2 regions of the Streptomyces daliensis genome follow, and region 1 is predicted to be linked to the other one. Evidence: predicted binding sites of a transcription regulator. Region 1 holds the regulator's gene; the other holds the start of a gene.
The links. The regulator HrcA, encoded in region 1, represses chaperone genes, less so after heat shock. The targets are predictions, from matches to a motif close to TTNGCACTCNGNNNNNCNGAGTGCNAA.

Region 1 (7,196 bases):
GGCCCGCGCTCGCCGTTCTCCTGACGGCCGCCTTCGCGGCGCTGTGTCCCTCCGGCACGGGCGGCCACCCCGGCGCCTCGACGTACGCCGTGCAGGCGCTGCCGTTCCTCGCCCTCTCCCTCGCCGCGCTCGCCGCCGCGCTCACCTCCCGCGTCCTGCACGGCGGACGCGCCGCACGGGACGACGAGCACTCCGTACAGGACGACGAGCATGCCGTAAGGGGCGACGAACCCCGTACGGAGCACCTGCTCCTGAGCATCTGCCGCTGGACGCTGGTGTGGCTCCTGGCCGCCGCCGCACTGCTCGGGACCGTACCGCGCTGGTACGAGGGGGACCGCGCGGTCCTCACAGCGGAGGCCAACGCCCCGCAGCGGCAGGCCCTTTCCTGGCTACGCGCCTCCGTCGCACGCCCCGAGTCGGACCGCGTCCTCAGCGACGGCACGCTCTGGCTCGGCCTCGTGCACAGCGGGTTCCGGCCGCGCACGGGCGCCGTCTGGTCCCATACGGCCGCGCACGACCCCGCCGTCGCCGCCGCACTCCCGCGCGGCTGGCGCGATCTGGACTACGTCGTCTCGACGCCGCTGCTGCGCCGCGAGGCGCCCCGCCTCCCGATGACGCGCCGTGCCCTCGCGCACTCCGAGCGGCTGGCCTCGTTCGGCGAGGGCGCGGCCAGGGTCGAGGTCCGCTGGGTACCGGCGGGCTCCCAGGGGCAGGGCACGCGGAAGACGCCCGGCATCAGCCCCAGCGCCCGGTACGGGCCAGCAACAGAGCCGCGGCAACCCTGCCCGCAATAGAGACGCGCCGAGCACCGGCAGGCACACAGGCGCAAGGCACGCGGAAGACGCCCGGCATCAGCCCCAGCGCCCGGTACGGGCCAGCAACAGAGCCGCGGCAGCCGTGCCCGCGGTAGAGGTGCGCAGCACGGTCGGGCCGAGCCGGCAGGGCTTCGCACCCGCCTCGGCGAACGCGGCCAGTTCCTCGGTCGAGACCCCGCCCTCGGGCCCGACGACGAGCACGATGCCCCCGTCCCCCGCGCCGTCCACGTCGCCCGGAAGCGCGGCCGTGGCCAGTGGCGCGCTGCCCTCCTCGTGCAGCACCGCGCCCAGCGCCGCGCCGGAGAGCAGCGCGCCGACCTGCTTGGTGGTGGCCAGGTCCGCGACCTCGGGGAAGCGCAGCCTTCGCGCCTGCTTGCCCGCCTCGCGCGCCGTGGCACGCCACTTGGCGAGCGACTTGAGCCCGCGCTCGCCCTTCCACTGCGTCACGCAGCGCGCCGCCGCCCACGGGACGATCACGTCCACGCCGGTCTCGGTCATGGTCTCGACGGCCAGTTCGCCGCGGTCGCCCTTGGGCAGCGCCTGGACGACGGTGATGCGGGGCCGGGGTTCGGGCTCGGTCCGCACGTCCGTGACCGTCACCGTCAGCCGGTCCTTGCCCTCGACCCCGGCCACGGTGCCGTAGGCGCCGGTGCCCGCGCCGTCCGTCAGGACGATCTCCTCGCCCGCGCGCAGCCGCCGTACGGAGACGGCGTGCCGCCCCTCGGGCCCCTCCAGTACCACCGTGCCGACGGCCAGCCCGGCCGCTTCGGCGAGGAAGACCGGGGCGCTCAAGCGAGGCCGCCCGCACCGCCGCGTACCGCCATGCCCTCGCGGGCCACGGACAGCTCGGCCGCCAGGACCTCCACGAGCTGCGCCGCCGGCAGCGCGCGCGCCAGCCGGTGGCCCTGGCCCGCCCACAGCGCCATGCCCTGCGGGTCGCCCGCCTTGGCCGCCGCCTTGCGCAGACCGGCCGTCAGGTAGTGGATCTGCGGGTAGGCGGCGGGCGCGTACGGGCCGTGCTCGCGGATGAAGCGGTTCACCAGGCCGCGCGCCGGGCGTCCCGAGAAGGCGCGGGTCAGCTCCGTACGGACGAAGAGGGGGTTCGTCATCGCCTGCTTGTGGACCTCGCTGGCGCCCGACTCGGGGCAGACGACGAACGCCGTGCCCAGTTGCGCCGCGCTCGCGCCCGCCGCCAGCACGGCCGCGATCTGGCCGCCGCGCATCAGCCCGCCCGCGGCGATGATCGGCACCTGCACGGCCTCCTTGACCTGCGTCACGAGCGACAGCAGCCCGATGCCCGAGCTGGCGCCGTCGATCTGCGGGTCGTCGCGGTGCGTGCCCTGGTGGCCGCCCGCCTCGACGCCCTGGACGATCACCGCGTCGATGCCCGACCACTGCGCCGTCTCGGCCTCGGCGGCCGAGGTGACGGTGGCGACGGTGAAGGTGCCCACCTTCGCGAAGCGCTCCAGCACACTGCGCGTGGGGCAGCCGAAGTGGAAGGAGACGACGGGGACGGGGTCGTCGAAGAGTATGGCCAGCTTGCCCTCGTACGCGTCGTCGCTGCCCCGGTCCGTGTCACCGAGCGCGGTCTCGTACCAGGCCGCCTCACCCGCGAGCTGGTCCCGGTACACCTCGATGGCGGCGGGGTCGCTGGTCGGGGGCTGGGGCATGAAGAGGTTCACGTTGAAGGCGCGGTCGGTGAGCCGCCGGACCTGTTTGATCTCCTCGTACATGGCCTCCGGCGTCTTGTAGCCCGCCGCGAGGGAGCCCAGGCCGCCCGCCTCGCTGACGGCGGCGGCCAGCTCGGGCCCTGAGACGCCGCCCGCCATGGGGGCCTGCACGATCGGGTGTTCGGTCAGCTCGGACAACGTGGTCACAGCGGAGGGCATGGCTACATCCTGTCACGCGCCGTGTGTCATCTGTCGGGCAAGGTGCCCGTTGCGGAGGGCCCCCGGGGCACCAGCGCGGACGTGCGTGTCCGCGCTGGTGACAGGGCTGGACCGGCTCGTCCGAGGGCGCCAGTGGGCGTCTTGGGAGGTGTCGCTCCCCCACGCGCCCTCACCCGTCACGTACCCGCCGCGGCGGCCCCTCGCGGGCCCGCCGCTAGTGCGCCTCACCGGCCGTTGAACGCGTCCTTGAGCCGCGAGAACAGGCCCTGCTGACCCGGCTGGAACGTGCCCGTGGGCCGCTCCTCGCCGCGCAGCTTCGCGAGGCGCCGCATCAGCTCCTCCTGCTCGGGCTCCAGCTTCGTCGGGGTGGTCACCTCGACGTGGACGATGAGCTGGCCACGGCCGCCGCCCCGCAGATGCGTGATGCCGCGGTCGTGCAGCGGGATCGACTGCCCGGACTGCGTGCCCGGCCGGATGTCGACCTCCTCCATCCCGTCGAGCGTCTCCAGCGGCACCTTCGTGCCGAGCGAGGCGGCCGTCATCGGGATGGTGACCGTGCAGTGCAGATCGTCGCCCCTGCGCTGGAAGACGGGGTGCGCGTTCTCGTGGATCTCGACGTAGAGATCGCCCGCCGGACCGCCGCCGGGGCCGACCTCGCCCTCGCCCGCGAGCTGGATGCGGGTGCCGTTGTCGACGCCTGCGGGGATCTTGACGGTGAGGCTGCGCCGCGAGCGGATGCGGCCGTCACCGGCGCACTCGGGGCACGGGGTGGGCACGACGGTGCCGAAGCCCTGGCACTGCGGGCAGGGGCGCGACGTCATGACCTGGCCCAGGAAGGAGCGCGTGACCTGGGAGACCTCACCACGGCCCCGGCACATGTCACACGTCTGCGCCGAGGTGCCAGGGGCCGCGCCCTCGCCGCTGCACGTGGTGCAGACGACGGCGGTGTCGACCTGGATCTCCTTGGTGGTCCCGAAGGCCGCCTCGTCCAGATCGATGTCCAGCCGGATCATGGCGTCCTGGCCCCGCCGCGTGCGGGACCGGGGCCCGCGCTGCGACGCGGTGCCGAAGAACGCGTCCATGATGTCCGAGAAGTTCCCGAAGCCCGCGCCGAAGCCGCCGGGCCCACCGCCCGCGGCACCCGAGGCCGGGTCGCCGCCGAGGTCGTAGACCTGCTTCTTCTGCGGGTCCGACAGCACCTCGTAAGCGGTGTTGATCTCCTTGAACCGCTCCTGGGTCTTCGGGTCCGGATTGACGTCCGGATGCAGCTCGCGGGCCAGGCGGCGGAAAGCCTTCTTGATCTCGTCCTGCGAGGCGTCGCGCTGCACGCCGAGGACCGCGTAGTAGTCCGTCGCCACTTACGACTCCGCGAGGATCTGTCCGACGTAACGTGCCACTGCGCGTACCGCTCCCATCGTTCCGGGGTAGTCCATGCGGGTCGGTCCGACCACGCCGAGCTTGGCGACTGCTTCGTCGCCCGAACCGTAGCCGACCGATACGACCGATGTGGAACTCAGGCCCTCGTGGGCATTCTCATGCCCGATTCGTACCGTCATGCCCGGGTCCTTGGCCTCCCCGAGCAGCTTGAGCAGCACGACCTGCTCCTCCAGGGCCTCCAGCACCGGCCGGATGGTCAGGGGGAAGTCGTGCCCGAAGCGGGTGAGGTTCGAGGTGCCGCCGATCATCAGCCGCTCCTCGGTCTCCTCGACCAGGGTCTCCAGGAGCGTCGCCAGGACCGCCGAGATCGAGCCGCGGTCGTCCGCGTCGAACGCCTCGGGCAGGTCCTGCACGAGGGACGGGACCTCCGTGAACCGCTCGCCCACGACCCGGCTGTTGAGCCGGGCCCGCAGATCGGCCAGGGTGGCCTCTCCGATGGGCCCAGGAGTATCGATCATGCGCTGTTCGACACGGCCCGTGTCCGTGATGAGCACGAGCATCAGCCGCGCGGGCGCCAGCGAGAGCAGTTCCACGTGCCGCACCGTCGAGCGCGTCAGCGAGGGGTACTGCACCACGGCGACCTGCCGGGTGAGCTGCGCGAGCAGCCGCACCGTGCGGCCCACCACATCGTCCAGATCGACGGCGCCGTCCAGGAAGTTCTGGATGGCCCGGCGCTCCGGCGAGGACAGCGGCTTCACCCCGGCGAGCTTGTCGACGAAGAGGCGGTACCCCTTGTCCGTCGGGATGCGCCCGGCGCTGGTGTGCGGCTGGGCGATGTACCCCTCGTCCTCCAGCGCCGCCATGTCGTTACGCACGGTGGCCGGGGACACCCGCAGGTTGTGCCGCTCCGTGAGCGCCTTGGAACCCACGGGCTCCTCGGTGCCCACGTAGTCCTGGACGATGGCGCGCAGCACTTCGAGTCTGCGTTCACTGAGCATCGCGCACACCTCCCGCCCGGCCGTAGGTCTGGATTCTCTGCCGCTTCCTGGCATTCCCTGGCACTCTCACCGGATGAGTGCCAGCTTTCCCCGGGCCAGTGTACGGCCGGTCACCATGGCCGGGGCAAGGGTGGCCGGACCTGACGGTATCGCGGCCCTTCCGTCGCACCCGTGAGGCAGTCGCCGGCCGGGCGCGGGGAGAGGGCTGCCGTTAGCGTCGTCGTATGACGGGTCATTGGGAAGAGGGAGCGGACGACGGACCTACGGCGGACACGGGCGCGGACACGGTCTGGGAGCGGCTGGCGCCCGGCGTCGTACGGCGCAGGCTTCCCGGCTGGGACGCCACCGTGGGCGCCGTGGCGAGCGACGAGGGCGTACTCGTCGTCGACACCGGATCGTCCCTGCGCGAGGGGGCACGCATCCGCTCCGAGCTGCGGGAACTGTTCGGCCTGCCCGTGACGCACATCGCCCTCACCCACCCCCACTTCGACCATGTGCTGGGCACGGCCGCGTTCGCCGGTGTGCAGGTCTACGGCGCCGTCGGCGTGGACGAGCTGCTGGCGCGCCCGCGAGCGCGCGAGGCGCTGCGCGACGACGCCGTCGCGCACGGTCTCGCCCCGGACGCTGCGACCGAGGCGGTGGACGTCCTCGTGCGCCCGCACCACCCCGTCTCCGGCGAACTCACCCTCACCTTCGGGAACCGGCAGGTGCTGCTCGCGAACGTCGGGCCCGGGCACACGGGGCACGATCTGGCGGTGCTGGTGCCGGGCGCCGGGGGTTCGGCGGGGACGACGGGTTCGACGGGCGCTGAGGAGGCCCGTGAGGTCGTCTTCTGCGGCGATCTGGTGGAGGAGTCGGGCGAACCCCAGGCCGGGCGCGACGCCCAGCCGGGCCACTGGCCGCAGGCGCTGGACCGGCTGCTGGCGCTGGGCGGCGAGGACGCGCGCTATGTGCCGGGGCACGGCGCCGTCGTCGGCGCGGACTTCGTACGCGCCCAACGCGAGCGGCTGGCACAGCGGTTCGCGGACGGCTGAGCGGCACGCCGGTTCGCGGACGGCTGAAGAGGCCGTGAAGAATGAGCGCATGCGCAGCGGTCCGAGCAAGCGATACAGCCCCGATCTGACGCCGCCGTGGAAGCAGCGGCGGCCCGTCCCTGAGGTTCCGGCTGAGCCCGACCTCGTGGTCGAGGAGGTCACCACCGGCTTCTGCGGCGCGGTGATCCGGTGCGAGAAGACGGCGGAGGGCCCGACGGTCACCCTTGAGGACCGCTTCGGCAAGCACCGCGTCTTCCCCATGGAGCCGCGCGGCTTCCTGCTGGAGGGGAAGCCGGTGACGCTGGTACGGCCCACGGCCGCCACCTCTGCCGCCTCCCCCGCATCCGGCGGCTCCGCTTCCGGGCCCGGGGGCGCCTCCGGGCCGACGGGGCGCAGGCTGACGGCTTCCGGTTCGCTGGCGGTGCCGGGCGCGCGGGCCCGGGTGGCACGCGCGGGACGGATCTATGTGGAGGGACGGCACGACGCGGAGCTGGTCGAGAAGGTCTGGGGCGACGACCTGCGCATCGAGGGCGTCGTCGTGGAGTACCTGGAGGGCGTCGACGACCTCCCCGCGATCGTGGAAGCCTTCGGCCCCTCCCCCGAGGCACGCCTCGGCGTACTGGTCGACCACCTCGTGCCCGGCTCGAAGGAGTCCCGCATCGCGGAGCGGGTCACGGGCGAGGACGTGCTGGTCGTGGGCCACCCGTACATCGACATCTGGGAGGCCGTGAAGCCCGCCTCCGTGGGCATCGAAGCCTGGCCCCGGGTGCCGAAGGGGCAGGACTGGAAGACCGGCGTGTGCCGCGCACTGGGCTGGCCTGAGAACACGGGTGCCGCCTGGCGGCGCATCCTGGGCCACGTCCACAGCTACCGCGATCTGGAACCCGATCTGCTGGGGCGCGTCGAGCACCTCATCGACCATGTGACGGTGGGCGGCCCCGCCTCCGCTTGAGGGGCCCGGGTCCCGGCGCGGGCCCCGGACACCTCACCAGCGGGTTCCGCTTCGGCGTCCGGCACGGGTGCGGGCGCGGCGGAAGGGCGGCCCGTACCGGACAATGGACGTATGCCCTCCGCACTGCCCGA
Region 2 (7,196 bases), on a different contig from region 1:
GTACGGGAGGTACGGGCCCCGCGCGTCAGTGCGAGTGACCGTGGCCGTGACCGCCCGCGGCGGCCTCGTCCTCCTCGGCGGGCTTCTCGACGACCAGGGTCTCGGTCGTGAGCAGCAGCGAGGCGATCGACGCGGCGTTCTCCAGCGCCGAGCGGGTGACCTTCACCGGGTCGATGACGCCGGCCTTGATCAGGTCGCCGTACTCGCCCGTCGCGGCGTTGAAGCCCTGGGTCTTCTCCAGCTCGGCGACCTTCGAGGTGATGACGTAGCCCTCGAGGCCCGCGTTCTCGGCGATCCAGCGCAGCGGCTCGACGACGGCGCGGCGGACCACGGCGACACCGGTGGCCTCGTCGTCGGCCTTGCCGAGCGAGCCCTCCAGCACCTTCGCGGCGTGGACGAGCGCGGAGCCGCCACCGGAGACGATGCCCTCCTCGACGGCGGCGCGCGTCGCGGAGATGGCGTCCTCCAGGCGGTGCTTCTTCTCCTTCAGCTCGACCTCGGTGGCCGCGCCGACACGGATGACGCACACGCCGCCGGCCAGCTTGGCCAGGCGCTCCTGGAGCTTCTCGCGGTCCCAGTCCGAGTCCGTGGACTCGATCTCGGCCTTGATCTGGGCGACGCGGGCCTGGACGTCGTCGCTCTTGCCGGCACCGTCGACGATGGTGGTGTCGTCCTTGGTGATGGTGACGCGGCGGGCCGTGCCCAGCACGTCGAGACCGGCCTGGTCGAGCTTGAGGCCGACCTCTTCGGCGATGACCGTGGCGCCGGTCAGCGTCGCCATGTCGCCCAGCATCGCCTTGCGGCGGTCGCCGAAGCCGGGGGCCTTCACGGCGACGGCGTTGAAGGTGCCGCGGATCTTGTTGACGACGAGCGTGGACAGGGCCTCGCCCTCGACGTCCTCGGCGATGATCAGCAGCGGCTTGGAGCCACCGGCCTGCATGATCTTCTCCAGCAGCGGCAGCAGGTCCTGGATGGACCCGATCTTGCCCTGGTGGATCAGGATGTACGGGTCGTCGAGGACGGCCTCCATACGCTCCTGGTCGGTGACCATGTAGGGCGAGAGGTAGCCCTTGTCGAAGGCCATGCCCTCGGTGAAGTCCAGCTCGAGGCCGAAGGTCTGCGACTCCTCGACGGTGATGACACCGTCCTTGCCGACCTTGTCCATGGCCTCGGCGATCAGCTCGCCGACCTGCTTGTCCTGGGCGGACAGACCGGCGACAGCGGCGATGTCCTCCTTGGAGTCGATCGGCTGGGCCGAGGCCAGCAGGTCGTCGGAGACGGCCTTGACGGCGGCGTCGATGCCCTTCTTCAGGGCGGCCGGGGAGGCGCCGGCGGCGACGTTGCGCAGGCCCTCGCGTACGAGCGCCTGGGCGAGCACGGTGGCGGTGGTGGTGCCGTCACCCGCGATGTCGTTGGTCTTGGTCGCCACCTCCTTCACGAGCTGGGCGCCGAGGTTCTCGTAGGGGTCCTCGACCTCGACCTCACGGGCGATGGTCACGCCGTCGTTGGTGATGGTCGGGGCGCCGAACTTCTTGTCGATAACGACGTTGCGACCCTTGGGGCCGATGGTGACCTTGACCGTGTCGGCAAGGCTGTTCACGCCGCGCTCAAGGGCGCGACGGGCGTCCTCGTCGAACTTCAGGATCTTCGCCATGGGAGCTGTTAAGTCCTTTCGTTGCGATCCTCGGCCGCCGGACACGGCAGCCGCCATCGCTCAAACGAACCGCGCCCTGGCCCCGGCCATCTCGTATTCGGATGCGGGAACCAGGGCGCGGATCAGAAGCAATATTCCGGCTTCGCGGCTTCGGAAAGCCTCGATGACCGCTTCGGGCCGACGGCCGTCGGGCCTGGGCCCATGGCCGGTGGCCTTACAGGTGAATTACTTCTCGACGATCGCGAGAACGTCGCGAGCCGAGAGGACGAGGTAGTCCTCGCCGCTGTACTTCACCTCGGTACCGCCGTACTTGCTGTACAGCACGATGTCGCCGACCTTGACGTCGAGCGGCAGGCGGTTGCCGTCCTCGAAGCGGCCCGGGCCCACGGCAAGGACGGTGCCCTCCTGGGGCTTCTCCTTCGCGGTGTCCGGGATGACCAGGCCAGAGGCCGTGGTCTCTTCAGCGTCGAGCGGCTGGACCACAATGCGGTCCTCAAGCGGCTTGATGGCAACCTTGGAGCTGGCGGTCGTCACGATCCGACCTCCCCCTTCGGAGATCTCATCACGGGGTCATATGTCTGGGGTGGCGACCTGGTAGATCCGTCGTCGCGGGTGCCGGATCTGCCTGTCGCGACTAGCTGGCACTCACCAGGGGAGAGTGCCAAGGTTGAGATTATGCCGCGGTTAGCACTCCGTCAACCAGAGTGCCAGCGAGCCGCCCGCGCCCCCCGTCGGCGCCGGGACGTGGCAAGGGAATTCCGCCAGGGAGAATGGAGGCGTGGATCTTGACGCTTTCTCCCGGCTCCTGGGCGACGAGGGGCAGTCCCTCCTCGCCGGGCTGCGCGACTTCGACCCGGCGCACGAACTCTCCGTCGCGACGAGGCTGCGCCGCGACCACCCCGCCGAACTGGTCTCCGCGGCGCTCGCGCAGGCGCGGCTGCGGCAGCGCGCCGTGGCGAAGTTCGGTACCGAGGACGCGGCGCGGATGTATTTCACGCCCAACGGCCTGGAGCAGTCGACCCGCGCGAGCGTCGCGGCGCACCGGGCCCGCCGCTTCACCGGGGAACTGGGCGTGCGGCGGCTGGCCGACCTCTGCTCGGGTGTCGGCGGCGACGCGCTCGCGCTGGCCCGCGCCGGGGTGTCGGTGCTGGCCGTGGACCGGGACCCGCTGACCTGCGCGGTGGCCAGGGCCAACGCCGAGGCCCTGGGGCTGGCCGACCGCATCGAGGTGCGGTGCGAGGACGTGACCGAGACCGACATCTCGGGGTACGACGCGGTCTTCGTGGACCCCGCGCGGCGCGGCTCGGGGCGGGGCGGACAGGGCGGACGGGGCGGCTCCGGGAAGGGCGGCGGCGCGGGGCGCGGCGGGGCCCGTATCTTCGATCCCGAGGCGTACTCGCCCCCGCTGAGCTGGGCCGTCGAGGTCACCCGTCGCGTCTCGCACGCGGCGCTCAAGGTCGCGCCCGGCATCCCGCACGAGGTCGTGCCGTCCGACGCCGAGGCCGAGTGGATCTCGGACGGCGGCGACGTGAAGGAGGCCGTGCTCTGGTTCGGCGCGGGGCTGGCGGACGGTCTCTTCCGGGCGACGCTGCTGCCCGGCGGGGACACCCTGCCGGGGACCGGGCTCCCCGACCCGGAACCCGGGGACGTCGGGCGCTATCTGTACGAGCCGGACGGCGCCGTGATCAGGGCGCACCTGGTCTCCGAGGTCGCGGCACGGGTCGAGGGCCGTCTTCTCGATCCGACGATCGCGTATGTGACGTCCGACGCGCTGGTCCCGACGCCGTACGCGACCGCCTACGAGATCACCGACGTGCTGCCCTTCAACGTCAAGAAGCTGCGCGCCCTGCTGCGGGAGCGCGGGGTGGGCGTGGTCACCGTGAAGAAGCGGGGCTCCGCCGTCGAGCCCGAGGAACTCCGCCGGAAGCTGAAGCCCGAGGGGCCGCACGCCTGCACCGTCTTCCTCACCCGCGTCGCGGGTGCCCCGATGACGCTGCTGGGGCACCCGGCGGCACGGGCGGCGTGAGCGGCCGTCGGACTGGCTCAGCAGTTCTTGTAGCCGCTCCCCGTGCGGCTCCACGAGCAGGTGTCCAGGGAGCTGCCGGAGGCGGAGCGCAGCGTGGCCTTGTCCCCGCTGTTGTTCCACACGTACCAGCTACGGCCCCAGTAGCGGTCGGTGCTCTTGTTGGTGCCCTTGCCCGTGTGCACGCGGACGCTCTTGCCTGACTTCAGGGTGAAGGTGCCGAAGGTGTACTTGTAGCCCGTCTTGTCCTTCACCGTGTAGCCCTTGAGGCTGACGCTCCTGCTGGAGACGTTCTTCAGGGTGAAATATTCGGCGTTGACGCTGGAGTTGCCGCCCCTGTCGCTGCCGGGCGAGTCGTAGCGGAAGTAGCGGAACTGGACGGCCGAGGCCGCCTGCGCGGGCGCAGCGAGCGTGAGCGCGAGCACGGCGGCGGCCCCCGCCGCCGTCGCCGGTATCAGGGCATGCCGGATCTTCATGGTGGTCCCCCCTAGGACACGGCCCGGCTTCGCACGCCGGGCAGGATCGATACTTTAAGCCGCAACATCCCCTGTGTCCGCACACTTACGGAGAATCGGTCACATCCGTACCGGCGCCCTCCGCCTTCTCGGCGTGTTCCCCGGCACTCCCCACGTCTCACTCGTCCGGGTGAAACCATCGCGCGGGCGGGGTCAGTGGACGTTCAGGCGCTCCCTCACCTGATCGACGAGCCGGTCGACGGAGACCGCGCCCGCGCTGGAAGCAGCGCCGAGAGAACCGGACAGCCGGTCGAAGGGCACGAAGGGCCCTGACCGCTCCTCGCGCAGCCGCAGCAGCCGGTCCACGGGCGCCGTCAGCGACTTGACGGGATCGGCCAGCGCCTCGTGGCACGACGGGCACACCGGCCGGTTGCGGGCGCTGGTGTCGTCGGGGTGGGCGAACCTGCCGCTCGCGGTGGCGGGCCCGTGCAGCGGGTTGAGCGCGCACAGGGTGGCGCTCACGGTCTGTCCGTGCCCCGCGTCGAGGACCGCCCGTCCGGCGCGCAGCAGGGCGAGGGCCGCCGCGAGGGTCGGCGGGTCCTGGTCAGGCCCGTGCTGCCCTTCCCCCTCCCTGCCCAGGAGGAGGGCCGCCGTGTCCAGGTACGCCCGGACGCGGGTGCGTGCGGCCTCGGGCAGTCCGACGTCGGGCAGTTCGCCGTCGGTGCGCGCGAAGTCCGCCTCCAGCCAGTCGCGTTCGCGGCGCGCGGCCCTGCGGAGCCAGCCGGTGCCGGGCAGCGCGGGCGCGCTCATCGCCTCGCCCGGGTCCGGCCTGGCCCCTCCGGAGCGCCGGCGCCGTATGCGCCCGGCCGCCGCGAACGCCGCCGCCGTCAGACCGAGCGCCGCGAGGGCGCCGACGGGCCCCAGCGCCAGGCCGCCCCAGAACGCGCCCGAGTACAGCGCCGGCAGCGCCTCCTGCGCGACGGGGTCCTCCGCCGGGACCGGATCGAGGCGGGGCTCACCCGGCGGGCCGGGACGGGTCCCGTCGATGTGGGTGAGCAGCGCGTCGAGCCCGTCGTAGAGCCCGGGCTTCTTCGCGTTCGCGCCATCGCCATGGCCGATGGACTCGGTGTACGCGTACAGCTCCTCGTCGTCCAGCCTGGCGCCGTAGTTGACGACTTCGTACGCGTCACCGGACGGTCCCGCGACGACATAGACGCCCTCCTCGTCCAGCGCCTCGTGCAGCTTCCCGGCGAGGAGCGCGCTGTCGCCGCCCGACTCGTCCTCGGGCGTGCTCGGCACGACCGCCACGCGGACCGGCACGCCGAGCGATCGCTCTGTGAAACCCAGGGTTCCCCCCTTCACTGGTCCGCTCCCCTTCACGGGGTGCGCGGTGATGGCTTCACGGGGCGCCCGGTTCATTGGGGGTGCACTCTGTGGGTGCCCCTTGAGGTTTCGTCAGCGATGCTCAGGCCAGTGGCACGGGTTGTGCCCACCCTCCCCCAGCTAACGCTGGGAGGTGCCCCCTCGCCAGCGGGACGCTTGCCCACAACTTTTTGGCGCCGTCGCCCGGCGCGGGCGTCCCTGGGTGCGCCTTGGGGTCGTTGCGCGGGTGCGGGCCGGTGGCTTCGGCGCGGCGTATGGACCGGTAGTTCGCGGCTGGTCCCGCGTGATTCTTGGTTGCGGCCGTGGATATGGGCGCGTGGGTGCGGGGTGTCCGGTGCCGCGCCGGGGTGTCTCCTCGGCGTGAAGCTTTCGTTGTCGGCTTTACGCCGGTGACTTTCTCGACCTGCGGGGACACCCCACCACGCCCCCGTCCCGCCGGTGGCCCACTGCCACTCCGAGTCCGCCGGGGCCGACTCCATGACGTGCGGCGGCACAAATCCAGCGCGGGACCCTACGGTCCCCACTTCACGGGCCGACCGTCCCGCACAACACCCCCGGCGCAGGGTGCGCCCAGCCGATTGCCCCTCAGGGGTTCGTTCGCGTGCTGCGGGCCGGTGGGTGGGTTGTGCCCACGCTCCCCCAGCTACCGCTGGGAGGTGCCCGCTCGCCATGCGGAACGCCTGCCCACAACAGGGGTGGCTGAGCTGGGCTCCTCTGGCACGGTGCCGGTCCACAGCGTGGTGACAACGGGAGTGGTCACCGGCGGATAGTTGGCCACCGGGTGGGAGGTGGTGTGGCGGGGTGTCCCCGCAGGGCGAGCAAGTCACCGGCCGAAAGCCGAGAAACATACCTTTACGCCCGAGGAGACACCCCGGCGCGGCGCCGACCCCCACCACACAGCAACCCCACAACCACGGTGGAAACCCGGAATCACGCGGCGCCAGCCGCGTACTACCGGTCCACACGCCGCGCCGAAGCCACCGGCCCGCACCCGAAAAACGGCCAACAGCCCCGCGCAGCGCTACGCGCGTTCGAAGCGCCAGCGGTGTACCGGGCGTGCGGCGAACTCCGGGGGCGGGTCCGGGAGTTCGGGCAGCTCGGCGTCGTAGGGCGCGTCCCACCAGGTGATGACCAGGACGCGGTCCCCCGGAGCCGTGAACGTCTCGCGGCGCAGCGGCTCGGGGCCCGGTGGGGTGTCGTGGTCGTGAGCGGGGGCGTGGGTGCGGGTCCAGGCCAGCAGGTCGGGGCCGTGGCCCGGGGTGGCCTTGGCCTCCCACATCAGCGCGACGGTCATGAGGAGTACAGGTTCTTCCGGCTCAGCTCGTGCACGTGGTCATGGTCATGGCTGTGGCCGCGTCCCGGCACGTGGGGGTCGGTCACCGGCAGGGAGGAGTCGGCGGGGAGGTCCCAGTCGGAGGCGGCGCGGTTGCGGGCCACCATCTCCGCGCCGAGCGCCGCGACCATCGCGCCGTTGTCGGTGCACAGCTTGGGACGCGGCACGCGGAGCGTGATGCCCGCATCGGCGCAGCGCTCCTCCGCCATGGCGCGCAGCCGCGAGTTCGCCGCGACCCCGCCGCCGATCATGAGGTGGTCCACGCCCTCGTCCTTGCAGGCGCGGATGGCCTTGCGGGTGAGCACGTCCGTGACGGCTTCCTGGAAGGAGGCGGACACGTCCCGCACC

Region 2: the regulator HrcA is predicted to act here: its motif matches at 2,339-2,365, upstream of groES (co-chaperone GroES).

What each region holds. Positions count from the first base shown of each region.
Region 1 is NZ_BAAGSO010000057.1:60,697-67,892, reverse strand. Features, by position in the region: gene ACYVOO_RS11970 (phospholipid carrier-dependent glycosyltransferase) at 1-794, shown strand, start outside; gene ACYVOO_RS11965 (16S rRNA (uracil(1498)-N(3))-methyltransferase) at 852-1,607, opposite strand; gene ACYVOO_RS11960 (nitronate monooxygenase) at 1,604-2,704, opposite strand; gene dnaJ (molecular chaperone DnaJ) at 2,929-4,062, opposite strand; gene hrcA (heat-inducible transcriptional repressor HrcA) at 4,063-5,079, opposite strand; gene ACYVOO_RS11945 (MBL fold metallo-hydrolase) at 5,304-6,113, shown strand; gene ACYVOO_RS11940 (DUF3097 domain-containing protein) at 6,163-7,065, shown strand; gene hemW (radical SAM family heme chaperone HemW) at 7,177-7,196, shown strand, end outside.
Region 2 is NZ_BAAGSO010000069.1:47,738-54,933, reverse strand. Features, by position in the region: gene groL (chaperonin GroEL) at 26-1,654, opposite strand; gene groES (co-chaperone GroES) at 1,880-2,188, opposite strand; gene ACYVOO_RS15870 (class I SAM-dependent methyltransferase) at 2,433-3,680, shown strand; gene ACYVOO_RS15865 (lamin tail domain-containing protein) at 3,698-4,153, opposite strand; gene ACYVOO_RS15860 (hypothetical protein) at 4,346-5,431, opposite strand; gene ACYVOO_RS15855 (hypothetical protein) at 6,537-6,809, opposite strand; gene tsaD (tRNA (adenosine(37)-N6)-threonylcarbamoyltransferase complex transferase subunit TsaD) at 6,806-7,196, opposite strand, start outside.